One region of the Metabacillus sp. Hm71 genome, then DNA from elsewhere that is predicted to be linked to it. Evidence: riboswitches for the same ligand, from Rfam matches in the RefSeq annotation. Region 1 holds a riboswitch; the other holds the start of a gene.
The links. A riboswitch is a leader RNA that binds a small molecule or an ion and turns the genes downstream of it on or off. The one in region 1 is predicted to bind thiamine pyrophosphate.

Region 1 (7,861 bases):
TAGTAGATAGGAGGTAAAACAATGGATGAAAATAAAGTAGAAAATTTAGTAGAACAGAAATTTAAAAATTTAAAACATAATGATAACAAGTCTAGTATTGATGCTAGTGGCAATTCCAATGTAGATATTTCAATTGATATTGATACAAAAGCGATCGCATATGCTATTCTATGCTCATTATATGCGACAGATAAATTAAATGAAAGCCAATTTCAAAAAGCACTAGAAAAATTCGAAACGGTGATGAAGAAAGAAGACGAAAAGAAAAATGGTTATAATCAATCAAATGTCATTGAATATCAAAGACCGAAAAGAAAATGGATTTAAAGAGAGGTTTTGGCGATAAAACTAGGTTACAGAGTAGACAAAATGCCAAAACCCTCTCTGTCTACCTTTGAGAGGGCTTTTATCCTTACTATATTATTTAGCCAACATAGCGATGATAAATCTTTTTCGCCTCAGCAATGTCCTTCGTCCCATGAATTAAGGCTCGTCCGTCCTTAAATAGAACGATTCGATGACTGCCAAAGGTCATTGATAATAAAAATGGATTTTCTAAAAACGCGTCAGCAATTGGTTTAACTCTTTCGGAAATTTGCTCAAAGGAAATCTGTTTCCCTGTACCTGGACGAAGCTGTACCGTATCCCTTCCGCAAAGAACAGCTGCTTTTGTTTCTTTTTCAGCCGATAAATAGGGATATACAGGGTTTGTTCCACAAGAAGGACAAGCCTTATTTTTCAGCTTTTCCATGTTGATCGATGAATATTGATTTTTCCAAAGGTCAAAGGATACAAGCTTGCTGCGCAGGTTTTCCTCGTCTCCAACAAGCAGCTTTAACACTTCTGCTGTTTGATGGGAGGTAACCATGCTGACAATTGGTGAAATAACCCCAACTGTATCACATGTCATTCCATCAAACGGGATATGCTTTAATAAACAATGCAGACATGGCGTTTTATTTGGGATGACCGTAAACGTTAGACCATAACTGCCGACACACCCGCCATATACCCACGGGATCCCATGCTTTAATGAAGCATCATTGATTAATAATCTTGTTTCAAAGTTATCTGTTGAATCCACGATCACATCAACACCATCTAACAAGTCTTCTATATTGGCTGATGTTAAATCTTCTACAATGGCATGAACTTCTACTTCAGAATTAATTTGCTGAAGACGTGTTTTAGCAGCTATTGCTTTTGGCATTCGATTTTTTGCATCTTCCTCTGTATAAAGCTGCTGTCTTTGCAAATTGCTCCATTCCACATAATCGCGGTCTATTATCGTTAATTTCCCAATACCGGCACGTGCAATCATTTCCGCATTTGCTGTGCCTAGTGCTCCGGCACCGACAATGAACACATGCTTTTGTTTGATTTTTTCTTGCCCGTTTTCCCCGATTGGCGAAAATAAGATTTGTCTTGAATATCGCTCCATTAAGTGGTCATCATTCCTTCTGTTGGACTGCTTGCTGTTGCATATTCCTTTTTAGGAATTCTGCCGGCTTCAAAGCCAAGTCTTCCGGCCTCGATTGCAAGCTTCATGGCAACGGCCATTTTCACCGGATCCTTTGCCGCAGAAACGGCTGTATTTAATAAAACGCCATCTGCTCCCAGCTCCATGGCACGTGCTGCATCTGCCGGTGAACCGATTCCTGCATCGACAATGACAGGAACATTGGATTGTTCAATGATAAATTTAAGATTTAAAGGATTTAAAATCCCTTGACCAGATCCAATTGGTGAAGCACCAGGCATGATGGCATGAACGCCTAATTCTTCTAATCTTCTTGCTAATACAACATCATCTGATGTATATGGTAAAACAATAAACCCTTCTTCTAACAGCATTTCACTAGCTTTTAATGTTTCTACTGGATCAGGAAGCAACGACCGGTCGCAGCCAATGACTTCAACTTTTATCATATCACATAAGCCAGATGCTTTTGCAAGCTTGGCAATTCTTACTGCTTCCTCTGCCGTTTTAGCCCCTGCTGTATTTGGAAGAAGCGTATACTTAGAAAGATCTAACTGCTCTAAAAAGTTTGGCTGTGATGCTTCAAAGATATTCATACGGCGAACCGCAAACGTTAGGATTTCTGCCTCTGATTGTGCAACAGCTTCCTTTTGAATTTCAAATGACGGATATTTCCCAGTTCCCAATAATAATCTTGAGTTAAATTGTTTATCTGCAATGTTTAACATTGGCTCATCCTCCTCCTACAAAATGAACAAATTCAACTTCATCACCGTTTTGGATTGATGTCGTTTCATATTGATCTTTTAAAATAATTTCTCGATTATGCTCGACAATGACAAGACGGTCCTCCAGCTTGTAATGTGCTAGCAGTTGCTGAATCGTCGTAACATCATTTCCCAGCTCGACAATTTCTCCATTTAACTTAATGCTCATTTTCCCACCTCACGCCTGTACATAAATTCGGTTGATCGAAAATGCCCTTATATAGTCTTCATTTTGCTGCCTGTTCAAAATCAGATCCCTTATCATCATCCCTGTTTGCGGGGCTAAAAGGATACCGTTTCGATAATGTCCTGTTGCAAAATAAATCTGTTCTCCTTCAGGATGCTGACCAATATATGGTTTTCCATCATGTGATTGCGGCCTTAATCCAGCCCATGTCTCAACCAGTTGAGCTGATTTTAACTCCGGCAAGAGTGGTGCCACTTTTTCAATAAGAGACTGGATTCCTCCGATTGTCGGCTCAGTACTCCAATCATCCTCAACCATAGTTGCCCCGATAACAAATCTGCCATCACCCTTTGGAACGATATAACAATGATCATAAAAAATCGTTCGCTCTAAGCCGATTTGATTGCTTTTTACAGAAAGACATTCTCCTTTTACAGGCTTCATCCCAGCGTTAATACCCAACTGGTTAAAAAAGTGCCCGCTCCAAACGCCATTTGCGACAACAACCTTGCTGCAAGTGAAATCGGCAAGCGGGGTAGAAAGCATATATTCGTTTGCAGCACTCTTCTTGATTGTATGGACAGGAGTATTCTCTAAAATAGTTGCACCTAGCAAACTAGCAGACTTTGCAAAAGCCGCACAAACATGTTTTGGTGAAACATGGCCATCCTCTGGGATGTAAAGGGCCCCTTTAATCCCTGCAGATAACATTGGCTCATGCTCAAGCACTGTTTCTTTTTCATGCCATGCTACTGTTTCATATTGTGTTACCGCTTCTTTTAAGGAACGTGCTTCAGCATCCGTCATGGCGATCTTGTACATGCCTTTATCGACAAGCTGAATATTAATTTGCGATAATTCTGAAAGCTCATCCCTCAGGACACGATAGTGGCGCTGACTCTCCTTTGCGAACTGAAAGAAGGCATCATTATTTTCAAGCTCAGAGTTTGCACCAAGCATCCCTGCCGCAGCTCTTGTTGCCCCGGTACCGATCTTATTTCCCTCTAACACAAGGACAGATACGCCCTCTTTCGCCAGCTGATAGGCTATCGATTGACCAATGATTCCGCCGCCGATGATGCCTACATCATAATGCTTTTTCATTTGATTTCACCTCCGTTAAGCTTTTCTTAATTTCCCGCAAGGCATGACGAGGTTCACTGCTTGACATAACATAGGACATCACCGCAACCCCGCCAGCCTTTAATCCCGAAAGCTTTTGAACAGTTTCAGGGGTCATTCCGCCAATGGCGATAACCGGAATTTCGATCCTTTCACATATTTCAGCGAATTGAGGTATGCCCCGTGGTGCTAGACCAGCCTTTGAGTTAGTTGTAAACACGTGTCCAAACAACAAATAATCTGCACCAGCTTCTTCAGCCTCTATTGCTTCCTGCAGAGAATGAACCGAACGGCCAATCCTTAAGGATGGTCTTAGCTTTCTTACCTTTTCAATGGAAAAGCTATGACCAGGCAAATGGATATTAAATAAATCGTTTAATATTGCTGCATCAACGCGATCATTGATCACAATCTTTTTCTTAGGGACTCCACCGGTTATCAGAATTGAAACAATTTCCATTAGTTCTGAGGCTGTTTTCGTTCTTTCACGAATGTGAATATAATCTGCTTCTTCGTGAAAGCGTAAGATTTGTTTCGTTAATTCCTCAACCGTTTGCTTCCCATCTGTAATGACATGAATTTCCAAGTTTTTCACTTCCAATAAAAAAACCACTTTCCTATAGGTAAGAAAGTGGTTTACATACATAATTAGAATATGCCGTAATTCCACTTCCCTACGCTGGTACAAACCAGATCAGGTTATAAGGGTTTAAAAGAAACACTTTAATCTCAGCCCCTCAATTGGGGATCCCCTAGCGGTTTTCATCATTATTTACTTATCTCTATCATACCAAATGTTTCTCAACTTTCAAGAAAAAATTCATCAAATAAGCTCAAGTTCTTTCAGGTCCTGAAAAACAGTTCAGATTTTTTACTATCTATATATAATTTAACTAGATTAAATTTTTATCTAAACTCTATTATTTTTCAAAAAACTCTTTAATGCTCGATATAATTCTTTTCTGTTCCGAAAGTGTTAATACTGGGTAAATAGGGAGAGCTAAAATCCTTTTTGAAATATTCTCTGTTATAGGAAAATCGCCTTCTTTATACTTTAAATATTTGAATGCTTCTTGAAGATGAAGTGGAATTGGATAATAGATAGCTGTAGCAATATTTTTATTATTTAAAAATAGAGATAGTTCATCACGTTTATTGGTTTCTATACAGTATTGATGGAAAGTATGCTCTCTGGCTTGGAATATTGATGGGGTTTTTACGATTCTATTTAGTTTCTCGGTATATCTTTTAGCAATTTCTCTTCTTCTTTTTAAAAACTCATCCAAGTATTTTAATTTTTCAATTAAAATAGCAGCTTGAATATCATCTAATCGACTGTTATGACCAATTACTTTATGAATATATTTATGTTTACTACTACCATGATTTCTTAGTTCAATGATTTTTTCATATAAATCTCTTTCGTTGGTAACTATCATCCCAGCGTCTCCAAAAGCCCCTAAATTTTTAGATGGAAAAAATGAAAAACACCCCACATGACCGATAGATCCAACTCTTTTCCCCTTATATTCTGTACCAATTGCCTGACAAGCATCTTCTATAACTTTAAGATTATGTTTTTTAGCAATGTCCATAATTGAATCCATTTCTGCAGGATATCCAAATAAATGGACAATAATTACAGCTTTGGTTTTCGACGTTACTGCTTCCTCTATTTTTTTAGGATCAATATTATAAGTATTTTGATCAATATCTACAAATACTGGTTTTGCACCTGAGAGTGCAATAGATTCTGCAGTAGCAAAAAAAGTAAAAGGAGTTGTAATAACTTCATCTCCCTCCCCAATTTTTAGCGCTTTAAGTGCTAAAAGAAGGGCATCACTTCCATTTGCTACTCCAATCGCATAAGAGGTTTTAATATACTTAGCTATACAATTTTCAAGCTCTTTTCCCTTACTCCCTAAAATATAAGAACCACTATCAAGAACTTCTTTAACAGCCTTATAGATTGGTTCCTTTATCAATTCTAATTCCTTCTTTAAATCAAGCATGGGAATCACTTTAAAAACCTGCCTTTATCTATATTTTATCCCTTTACATCATTGAAATTTTAATTAGTTACCTATACCTTTATATTCAATCCCTAATTTTTCAATTTCATTTTTATTTAAAACATTTCGTCCATCTATGATCAGCTTACAATTTGAAAAGTTTTCAAACTTTAATTCTCTATATTCATCATGAAATGCCTGTAATATGATTATGTCAATATTTTTTACCATCTCATCCTCCAATGATAAAGGAGTAACCCCATAAGATGAGATCTCGAGGTTAGTATACAGTGGATCGTTTATAAATATATTTGCTTCTTTTTGTTTTATTAAATCAACTAATAATAATGTAGAAGATTTAAATACTTCCTTAACATTTTCTCTAAAAGAAAGACCTAAAATGAGTATATTTTGTTTTTTTATATCCCCAATTTCTTTTTCAATTAATTTAACAGCATATTTTGACATACTATCGTTAATTTTTCTGGCTGTAAAAATTAAACCGTTTGCCAATCCCCTATTAATAAAAAAGTAGGGATAAACCGGGATACAATGTCCTCCTACACCTACTCCTGGATAATGTAAATTAGAAAATGGTTGACTATTACCAGCTTTTATTACTTCTAACATACTAACTCCTTTTTGATCAGCATATACAGCTAACTCATTTGCTAAAGCAATATTTACGTCGCGATAAACAGATTCTGCAACTTTAGTAAACTCTGCTGTTTCAAGATTACTTACTTTTATTACTTTACAATTTAAAGCTTTTGCATAAAAGTTTGAAGCCAATTCTAAACTTCTTTCGTTAATTCCACCAACAATCTTTGGATATTCTTTTAGATTATTAAGAATATGATTTGAATAAACTCTTTCAGGACTATAGGCTAAATAAAAGTCATTCCCCATTTTCAATCCTGATATTTCTTCAATCTTTTTACCAAATCGATTTCTTGTATCACCAGTAGGGATGGTAGTCTCAAAAATAACAAGAGTTCCCTTCCTTATTCCTTTAGCAATCTCATATACGGCTGAATCAATAAATTGGTAATTCACATTATTGTTATCATCAATTAGTACTGGAACAATGACAACAACTACTTTAGATTTACTTACCGCATCAACTGTATTTATTGTTGCTGTCAATGTTTTAGCCTGATGGGCTTTTTCCAATAGCGTATTTAATCCTGGCTCATTTGTAATATGGGATTTCCCCATATTAACTAGGGAAACTATCTTTTTATTTATATCCGCTCCATTAACATAAAAACCATTGTTAGAAAAAACAGCTGCCAATGGCAATCCAATCTTCCCTAAACCCACTACTGCTACAGTATTATGCTCCAATCTTTAACCTCCTTGATTTACAATAAGAGTTAAACAATTACTTCCATAATTTTAGTTTATGGTTTTTATAGAATATATGTTTAGACACCTTACTTATTTTTGATTATTTCTTTTTATTGTGTGAAATTACCAAATAAAAATATTATTTTTTTCTTTTTTTCATATATTGTTAAAAGCAACATAAAAAGGGGTGTTAACCAATTATGATGAAGAAAATAAAAATTTTAGTGTTTATTAAACCATTTTGGAAAAGGCTAGCTAAACATAAAGTAAAATTTGACATGATCAAAGCATTTGAAGAATATGCCAATATTTTTTATTGGTATAATGACGGTGATATCGAACAGATCCTTAAAAACCTATTAGAAAATCATAATTTCAAACCAGATTTTATATTTTTATACGATAACTCTCTTATTGACCTTGCACCAACTATCTCAGGTTTAAACAAAATAGCTATACCTAAAGGGTACTTAATAATAGATGTCTATTGGCCGACTAAGAAACAAGTAAAAATACAATTTATAGAGGATAACAAAATTGATTTGATTTTTTCAGTAACTAAAGAAGCTTTCTTAAATGTCTTTCCACAATATAAAAGTAAATTCAGATGGTTACCATTTTCCATTAACCCGCATGTATTCAAAGATTGGCAACTAATAAAAAACATTGATTGTCTTCTTATGGGATTAATTAATTTTCCTTCAAAGAATACTTACCCATTTAGAAAGACTGTTTTAGAAGTCATGAGGAACAAAGAAGGTTTTGTTTATCATCAACATCCTGGTCATACAGTAAATTATGAAGAAAAGGCCTTTGTTAATGAAAAATATGCAAAAGAAATAAATCGGTCAAAGATTTTTTTTACCTGTGGAAGTAAATATTACTATCCAGTTTTGAAGTTTTTTGAGGTACCCGCTTGTAGAACCTTACTCTTAGCGGAACC
Region 2 (7,861 bases), 2.9 Mb from region 1:
TTTACGATTGTCTTTTCTGGTGCTTTGGCTATAGGCATTATTTCAGCCAATCCTGTTTTAGCAGGAGAAAATCAATCAGTTGAAGATGTTAAAGGAGAGGTAGAATTTGCTGGACATGGGCATATGCATAAAAACCCCGAGAAACATGTGGAATTCTATAGGAAGCAAGCAGAAAAGTTAGGAATTAAGACCGAGGGCAAGGATGCACGAGCACTGGCAGAAGAAGTTCATATGGCATATTTGAAACAAGAGGCAAAAAAGCTTGGGATTGAAACAGATGGGAAGGATTTTAAGACATTAGCAAATGAGGTAAGAAAAATTCGCCTTCAAAATAAAGCAAAAGAGCTCGGTATTTCAATTGAGGGCAAAGACTTGAATGAACTGGCATATGAAGTAAGAGAAACACTTATTGTAAACAAAGCGAAAGAATTAAAAATTGGCACTAAAGGTAAAGATTTAGAAGGGCTTGCAAAAGAGGTTCGCCTTGCTATCCTCAAAAAAGATGCAGCGGAATTGGGGATTAATCCAGATGGAAAGCAAGAGAAGGAGCTGATTAAAGAAGTTATTGATAAAAAAATCCTGCAAACTGCTAAAAAGCTAGGTATTGATACTAGGAATAAATCCACCCATGAAATCATGGAGGAAGTGTTCACCAACCATGCCGAAGAAGCAAAGAAACAAAAGCTTTTCCCGTTTGATGGGGAAAGAGGTTTTTATTTTGGCGGACATAAAGGCGGCTTTCATAAAGGGAAATCAAGCGAACATAATAAAAAAGAACAAGAATAGTGTAGATAAGCTCAAAAAACTCTGCAAAGAAGGGGCTTTTTGAGCTTGTAGGCTTTATTAATGTGGAAAAAGTTGGACTGGGAAAATATTTCATTTCATCAACAAATTTTGCTCCTACTCCTCGTTCTTTTCATGGTAGAATAGGTAAGGTTTATCATAAAGAGTAGGAGAGGCAAATCATGAATTCTTATCGTTTCTATCCATATATCGCGCTTGTGATTGGAGTTATTGCCGTCTCAACTTCGGCAATCTTTGTGAAGCTTACATTAGCTCCAGCACCTGTTATTGCCTTTTATCGCTTACTTTTTTCAACAATCCTTATTGCACCGCTATTTTTTTGGAAATGCATAAATGAGGTAAAAGGCATGGCTAAGAAGGATTGGGTATATTCGACGATAGCAGGCGTATTATTAGCATTCCATTTTATCTTATGGTTTGAATCCTTGAACTTTACTTCTGTTGCGAGTTCTGTTGTGCTTGTAACGCTACAGCCGTTATTTTCGTTTATTGGGACCTATTTGTTTTTTAAAGAAAAAGTTTCGGGAATTGCAGCAGTTAGCGGTATCATTGCCATTGCTGGGAGCGTTGTCATTAGCTGGGGTGACTTTCAAATCAGTGGTCTTGCATTGTTTGGTGATGTCTTAGCTCTTGCCGCATGTGCATTGATCACGGCGTATTTGCTATTTGGTCAAGGAATTAGAAAGCGCCATTCTTTAACCTTATATACCTTTATTGTTTATGGAATCAGCTCGCTAACATTGCTTATATATTGCTTGCTATTCCAATATCCATTAGCACCTTATCCGGTGACTGATTGGTATTATTTTTTAGTGCTTGCAATTGTCCCAACGCTATTAGGACATTCTCTTTTTAATTGGTCAATAAAATGGGTGAGTACAAATTTGGTTTCAGTCATGATCTTATTTGAGCCTGTTGGGGCTATTATCCTAGCCTATTATGTCCTTGGCGAAAATGTGATTCTATCACAAGTATTTGGCGGATCTATAATTATGGTCGGAATTACATTATTTTTGCTAGAAAATCGGCTTTCTAAAAAAGAATTAAAGCCTGTTAGCTAATTAGCTGCAGGCTCTTTAAAATTAGTCGATTGCTTTGCTTCTTCTAAATAATTCGTTTGTAAATCATCAATAGTGATCCCGGTTGCTCGAGTAAATCCCTTATGAAAATCGTTCGCCTCAGCTGTTTCAACAATAATCTTCTTAATCATTGCTTCTCCATATGTATTTGTTAAAAATTTTATTGCATAATAGCTTTGCAGGTAGACATCGTAATCTTTTAACCGGTATTTTTCCCACTCATCATGTGTTTCAAGCTTTTCAAAGGACGTTTCTTGAAATGGATAATAACGGTGTGTAACGTCATACATAGCAATGTATTCGGCAACACCTTCGTGAAACCATAATGGAATTCTATTAACAAAAAGGCCTTGCTCTTTTATAAATGCTTGTAAGTGGTAATGTGTGTACTCATGCATGATGGTACTCTGGAAGTAAAACGAGCCTGGCATACGATTAGCTAAAATCTCGTCTAAATCAGAAATGGCCACTCCGACAGTATTATTCGGATCATCAAAATAACCCATTGTCTCAATAAGAGAGGTTTTCTTATAAAGATCTTCTGAAGATGAGTGAAGGATTAGGTCAATCTTATTATCCTTAATACGACCAAATAAACTTGTCGTTATCGAATCGGCTTTTTCAAGAATACCTTCAATGATAGGCAAAAGCTCCCTTTCATGTGGTTGATAATAGATATTCACATTTCGATATGTTTTTATTAATTTATTTTCCTTCATTGCTAGATAATCGATTGGCGGGGTTTCGTTTTCTTGAAACGGCAGCATATAAAGTCCGACTTTTTCATCTATCGTAAGGTTTTTGCCAAGCTCTGTAGAAATCATGAAGTTGATGGAAAAGAAGAATACGCTCATTAACGTAAATACGATGGATAAGCAACAAAGGGAAATGAGCCCGCTAATTCCCTTTAGGAAAAGAAGATGAAAATCCTTTTTTATGCTGATAAATGCATATAGGCAATAACAAAAAAGCGTAAATGAAAGAAGTACTAAGATTATGCTAAAAATAAGGTTTATGTTTATGTTCATAAATAAAAATAAGCCTATTAAACTAACAAAAATCACGATAAATGAAATAATGGAGTAAACCAGGTTTTTTATAAAAGTGATAAATATCTTCAATTTGACCTCCTAAATACGATGTATCTTTACTCATATTTATGAGGCAACGTTGGAAAAAATCATGAAATTTGCTATTAAATTTTTGAAAGAAAAAAGACGTTATGCGTGATGCACAACGCCTTAAACTAGTAGGTATTAAACTTGCTGATAAAAAATCGATGATAAATAAGCAAAAGTAAAGCCGAGAGGCATGCAGACAATCACAGCCAATCCTTGAACAGGCCCCTCTTCATTACTAATCCGAATCGCTTCTTTATAACCGTAAGAGAAATGGAATAATGATAAGAAAAATGTTAGTAACATGAGTGCAAATGAAATATTCATCATCAAGTCCTCCGCTTTTTCGTTCTATTCTTTCTATTAATACATGCTAGAACATCGGAAAATATGATAACTTTATTAGGTTTTTTCCTAGAAAGGGTAAACTCTATTAATCGTAAATATGATTAGAGAGAAGGGGAAGGTAGAGAAGAAGGAAGGCAACCTGCTGCTACTATAATAAGGATGGGAGATGCCCTTTTAAGGCAGCTCCCCTTTCGATTTGTAATGTTGCTATGTCTTTTTTATAACAGCGATTCTGCTCCATCAATAAAAATTTCAGTTCCGGTAATGTGACTCGATTCGTCAGAGGCGAGGAAGGAAACGAGTTTGGCAACTTGCTCTGGTTTTCCTGGACCATGTTCCAATGGCTGGCTTCCCTTAGGGTATTCTACAGGTATTTCAATCTTATTAACCTCAGGTGTTTTCTTGGTATTTTTTCCAATATTCGTTTCGATTGCTCCAGGACAAATAACATTTACTCTAATTTTATATTGGGCCAACTCCAATGCTGCCATTTTTGCAAAAGCGATTTGTCCTGCTTTAGATGTACTATAGGCTGACATTCCGGAGGTTGAAAATACGCGGCTTCCGTTAATAGAGCTGGTAATAATAATGCTCCCGCCTTTTTCTTTCATTTTCGGAATAGCATATTTAACCGTTAGAAAAGTACCTTTTAAATTTGTGTGAATCGTTTTATCCCAGTCTTCTGGGTTTAAATCTTCAATTGGAGCAAGAACTCCATTTATTCCTGCGTTTGCAAACACTATATCTAATCCTCCCCAATTTTCTATCGCTTCTTCAATTCCCGCCTTTACCCGTTTTTGGTCGGATAGATCGACATCAGCAATGATTGCCTCTCCCTGAAATTCTTCGATTTCCTTCTTGACCTTTTCTGCATTCTCTTCTTTTATATCCATAAGACAAATCTTTGCTCCTTGTTTTGCCAAATGGATGGCAGCTGCTCGGCCTATTCCTGAGCTGCCGCCAGTTACTACTGCTACCTTATTCGCAAACTTTTTATGCTCAAAAGTAATCATATGGACCTCCAAAAAAATTATTTGTATACTAGTATCTCTAGAAAATTAACTTTTACTTAATAGAAAATTTGTAATTTAAAAACGCAAAAAAAGGCCTGTCACATAAGAGAGACAGACCCATTTGCATTATTGTCTTTTTGTAATTAAACGAGGTGCAGTTAATAATAAAAAACTAATAACGATGGCAGAAACGATAATGGTTGGAATCATATAGGATGCATTATACGCAATCGAATAAAGCAATACGGGCATTCCTTCTGGAGTAAGGGAAGCAAAAAAGAAAACTCCTGCTATGACATGAACAATAAGTCGGAGTACTCCTCCGAGAAAAGTGCCAAGAATTATGAACAATATTACCGATTTACGTTTTTTATTTAGTAAAGCTTGACGAACCTGCTTTAAGAAAATTCCGCCAAAACCAACAACTGTAAAAGCTAAATAGTAATCAAGAAACCCTTGGACTGGATGAATAATATATGGGTTTCCTAGGACAGCTTGCAGAAATCCTAATAAAAGCCCTGTTAATAGCCCTCCCTTTATTCCCCAGCGATAAGCCATAATAAAAACAGGAATCATACCTAAAGAAATCGAACCACCTTGTGGGAGTTTTCCGATTATCCCTGATAATAAATCCAAAAGGAAGGCCAATGCAGATAACATTGCTACCTCAATTAAAAATAATAATCGTTGATTCACTTGCAAACTAAAAACCTCTCTCCTTGCATAAAACCAATAGGCTGCCAAAGCTGTTACTAATATTAATAGAAGAAAAAATGACTACTTTTCGAATGGAAATACAAAAAAGCAATGATTGGAATTGGATTGATGGTACCATTCATTGCTTCTAATTTATAACCATCCACATCCCTACACTAGTGCTAACTAACAGGTTCAAAGGGTCAGAACAATTCCAAATTGTTCAATCTCAGCCACTGGCTCCCCTTGTGGTATATATGCATTTATTTTATTTTGATTTTTACTATACCTTAAACTATTTCGATTAAGCAAGCTTGAATTAATATTACTAAAAGTATGACTGAGAATCTAAAATACAAAGAAAATAATGAAAACAAAAAAGTACTTGATATATATTTTTTGCTGTGTTATATTAAAAAACGCCGCTGCTGAAGTGCGAATAAACAACATTACAATTTTTCATTTATAAAAAAAAGTTGACAAGCATTCAGTAAGATGATATATTGAGAAGGTCGCTTCTGGCGAGAAGATATAACAAATGATCTTTGAAAACTAAACAAAACCAAGCGTGCCAACGTTAATTTCGATTAACAAACAACGTACTAAAATAGTACATTATTATGAGCTATATCAACTCTTTATTGGAGAGTTTGATCCTGGCTCAGGACGAACGCTGGCGGCGTGCCTAATACATGCAAGTCGAGCGAATCTGAGGGAGCTTGCTCCCGATGATTAGCGGCGGACGGGTGAGTAACACGTGGGTAACCTGCCTGTAAGATTGGGATAACTCCGGGAAACCGGAGCTAATACCGGATAACATTTCGAACCGCATGGTTCGAAGTTGAAAGGTGGCTTTTGCTACCACTTACAGATGGACCCGCGGCGCATTAGCTAGTTGGTGAGGTAACGGCTCACCAAGGCAACGATGCGTAGCCGACCTGAGAGGGTGATCGGCCACACTGGGACTGAGACACGGCCCAGACTCCTACGGGAGGCAGCAGTAGGGAATCTTCCGCAATGGACGAAAGTCTGACGGAGCAACGCCGCGTGAGCGAAGAAGGCCTTCGGGTCGTAAAGCTCTGTTGTTAGGGAAGAACAAGTACCGTTCAAATAGGGCGGTACCTTGACGGTACCTAACCAGAAAGCCACGGCTAACTACGTGCCAGCAGCCGCGGTAATACGTAGGTGGCAAGCGTTGTCCGGAATTATTGGGCGTAAAGCGCGCGCAGGCGGTTTCTTAAGTCTGATGTGAAAGCCCACGGCTCAACCGTGGAGGGTCATTGGAAACTGGGGAACTTGAGTGCAGAAGAGGAGAGTGGAATTCCACGTGTAGCGGTGAAATGCGTAGAGATGTGGAGGAACACCAGTGGCGAAGGCGACTCTCTGGTCTGTAACTGACGCTGAGGCGCGAAAGCGTGGGGAGCGAACAGGATTAGATACCCTGGTAGTCCACGCCGTAAACGATGAGTGCTAAGTGTTAGAGGGTTTCCGCCCTTTAGTGCTGCAGCAAACGCATTAAGCACTCCGCCTGGGGAGTACGGTCGCAAGACTGAAACTCAAAGGAATTGACGGGGGCCCGCACAAGCGGTGGAGCATGTGGTTTAATTCGAAGCAACGCGAAGAACCTTACCAGGTCTTGACATCCTTCGCTACTTCTAGAGATAGAAGGTTCCCCTTCGGGGGACGAAGTGACAGGTGGTGCATGGTTGTCGTCAGCTCGTGTCGTGAGATGTTGGGTTAAGTCCCGCAACGAGCGCAACCCTTGATCTTAGTTGCCAGCATTCAGTTGGGCACTCTAAGGTGACTGCCGGTGACAAACCGGAGGAAGGTGGGGATGACGTCAAATCATCATGCCCCTTATGACCTGGGCTACACACGTGCTACAATGGATGGTACAAAGGGCTGCAAGACCGCGAGGTCAAGCCAATCCCATAAAACCATTCTCAGTTCGGATTGCAGGCTGCAACTCGCCTGCATGAAGCCGGAATCGCTAGTAATCGCGGATCAGCATGCCGCGGTGAATACGTTCCCGGGCCTTGTACACACCGCCCGTCACACCACGAGAGTTTGTAACACCCGAAGTCGGTGGGGTAACCGCAAGGAGCCAGCCGCCTAAGGTGGGACAGATGATTGGGGTGAAGTCGTAACAAGGTAGCCGTATCGGAAGGTGCGGCTGGATCACCTCCTTTCTAAGGAAAATGAGGCTCGCTTGGTTTTTGTTTAGTTTTGAGAGATCATCAAGATCTTTCATTATATGTAAAAAAGACATAGGAGTTTAAATGCTTATAGCATTTGTGCATCCTGTGCTTTATGTTCCTTGAAAACTAGATAACGATAATAACAATTCAAGTAATTCACTGAGTTTAAACGCTTAGTTTAGTGATTCTCTTAATTATGTTTAATCAGGACATTAAGTAAGCACTTATGTCTTGAGACAAAGGAGAAGCGAGAAGTTCGAGGCGACGAGTGGTCGAGGAGCGGAGTGTACGGTTTTGGTACATGAGCACCGCAGAACTCGAAGTCAACGAAGAAATTCGACGCTTATCGTTTGTCGAAGGTTAAGTTGTTAAGGGCGCACGGTGGATGCCTTGGCACTAGGAGCCGATGAAGGACGGTACTAACACCGATATGCTTCGGGGAGCTGTAAGTAAGCTTTGATCCGGAGATTTCCGAATGGGGAAACCCACTGTTCGTAATGGAACAGTATCTTTACCTGAATCCATAGGGTAATGAAGGCAGACCCGGGGAACTGAAACATCTAAGTACCCGGAGGAAGAGAAAGCAAACGCGATTTCCTGAGTAG

Region 2: linked by a shared signal. The riboswitch ahead of thiT (energy-coupled thiamine transporter ThiT) and the one ahead of tenI (thiazole tautomerase TenI) in region 1 are both predicted to bind thiamine pyrophosphate.

What each region holds. Positions count from the first base shown of each region.
Region 1 covers NZ_CM200278.1:1,235,865-1,243,725, reverse strand. The annotation lists gene ACSVDH_RS06210 (hypothetical protein) at 22-327, shown strand; gene ACSVDH_RS06205 (thiazole biosynthesis adenylyltransferase ThiF) at 425-1,441, opposite strand; gene ACSVDH_RS06200 (thiazole synthase) at 1,441-2,208, opposite strand; gene thiS (sulfur carrier protein ThiS) at 2,213-2,416, opposite strand; gene thiO (glycine oxidase ThiO) at 2,426-3,538, opposite strand; gene tenI (thiazole tautomerase TenI) at 3,522-4,151, opposite strand; TPP riboswitch at 4,211-4,320, opposite strand; gene ACSVDH_RS06180 (DegT/DnrJ/EryC1/StrS family aminotransferase) at 4,477-5,568, opposite strand; gene ACSVDH_RS06175 (nucleotide sugar dehydrogenase) at 5,632-6,915, opposite strand; gene ACSVDH_RS06170 (glycosyltransferase family protein) at 7,119-7,861, shown strand, end outside.
Region 2 covers NZ_CM200278.1:4,430,223-4,438,083, reverse strand. The annotation lists gene ACSVDH_RS22025 (hypothetical protein) at 1-786, shown strand, start outside; gene ACSVDH_RS22020 (DMT family transporter) at 966-1,865, shown strand; gene ACSVDH_RS22015 (gluzincin family metallopeptidase) at 1,862-3,004, opposite strand; gene ACSVDH_RS22010 (hypothetical protein) at 3,140-3,328, opposite strand; gene ACSVDH_RS22005 (SDR family oxidoreductase) at 3,568-4,362, opposite strand; gene thiT (energy-coupled thiamine transporter ThiT) at 4,489-5,058, opposite strand; TPP riboswitch at 5,210-5,315, opposite strand; rRNA gene ACSVDH_RS21995 (16S ribosomal RNA) at 5,697-7,247, shown strand; rRNA gene ACSVDH_RS21990 (23S ribosomal RNA) at 7,615-7,861, shown strand, end outside.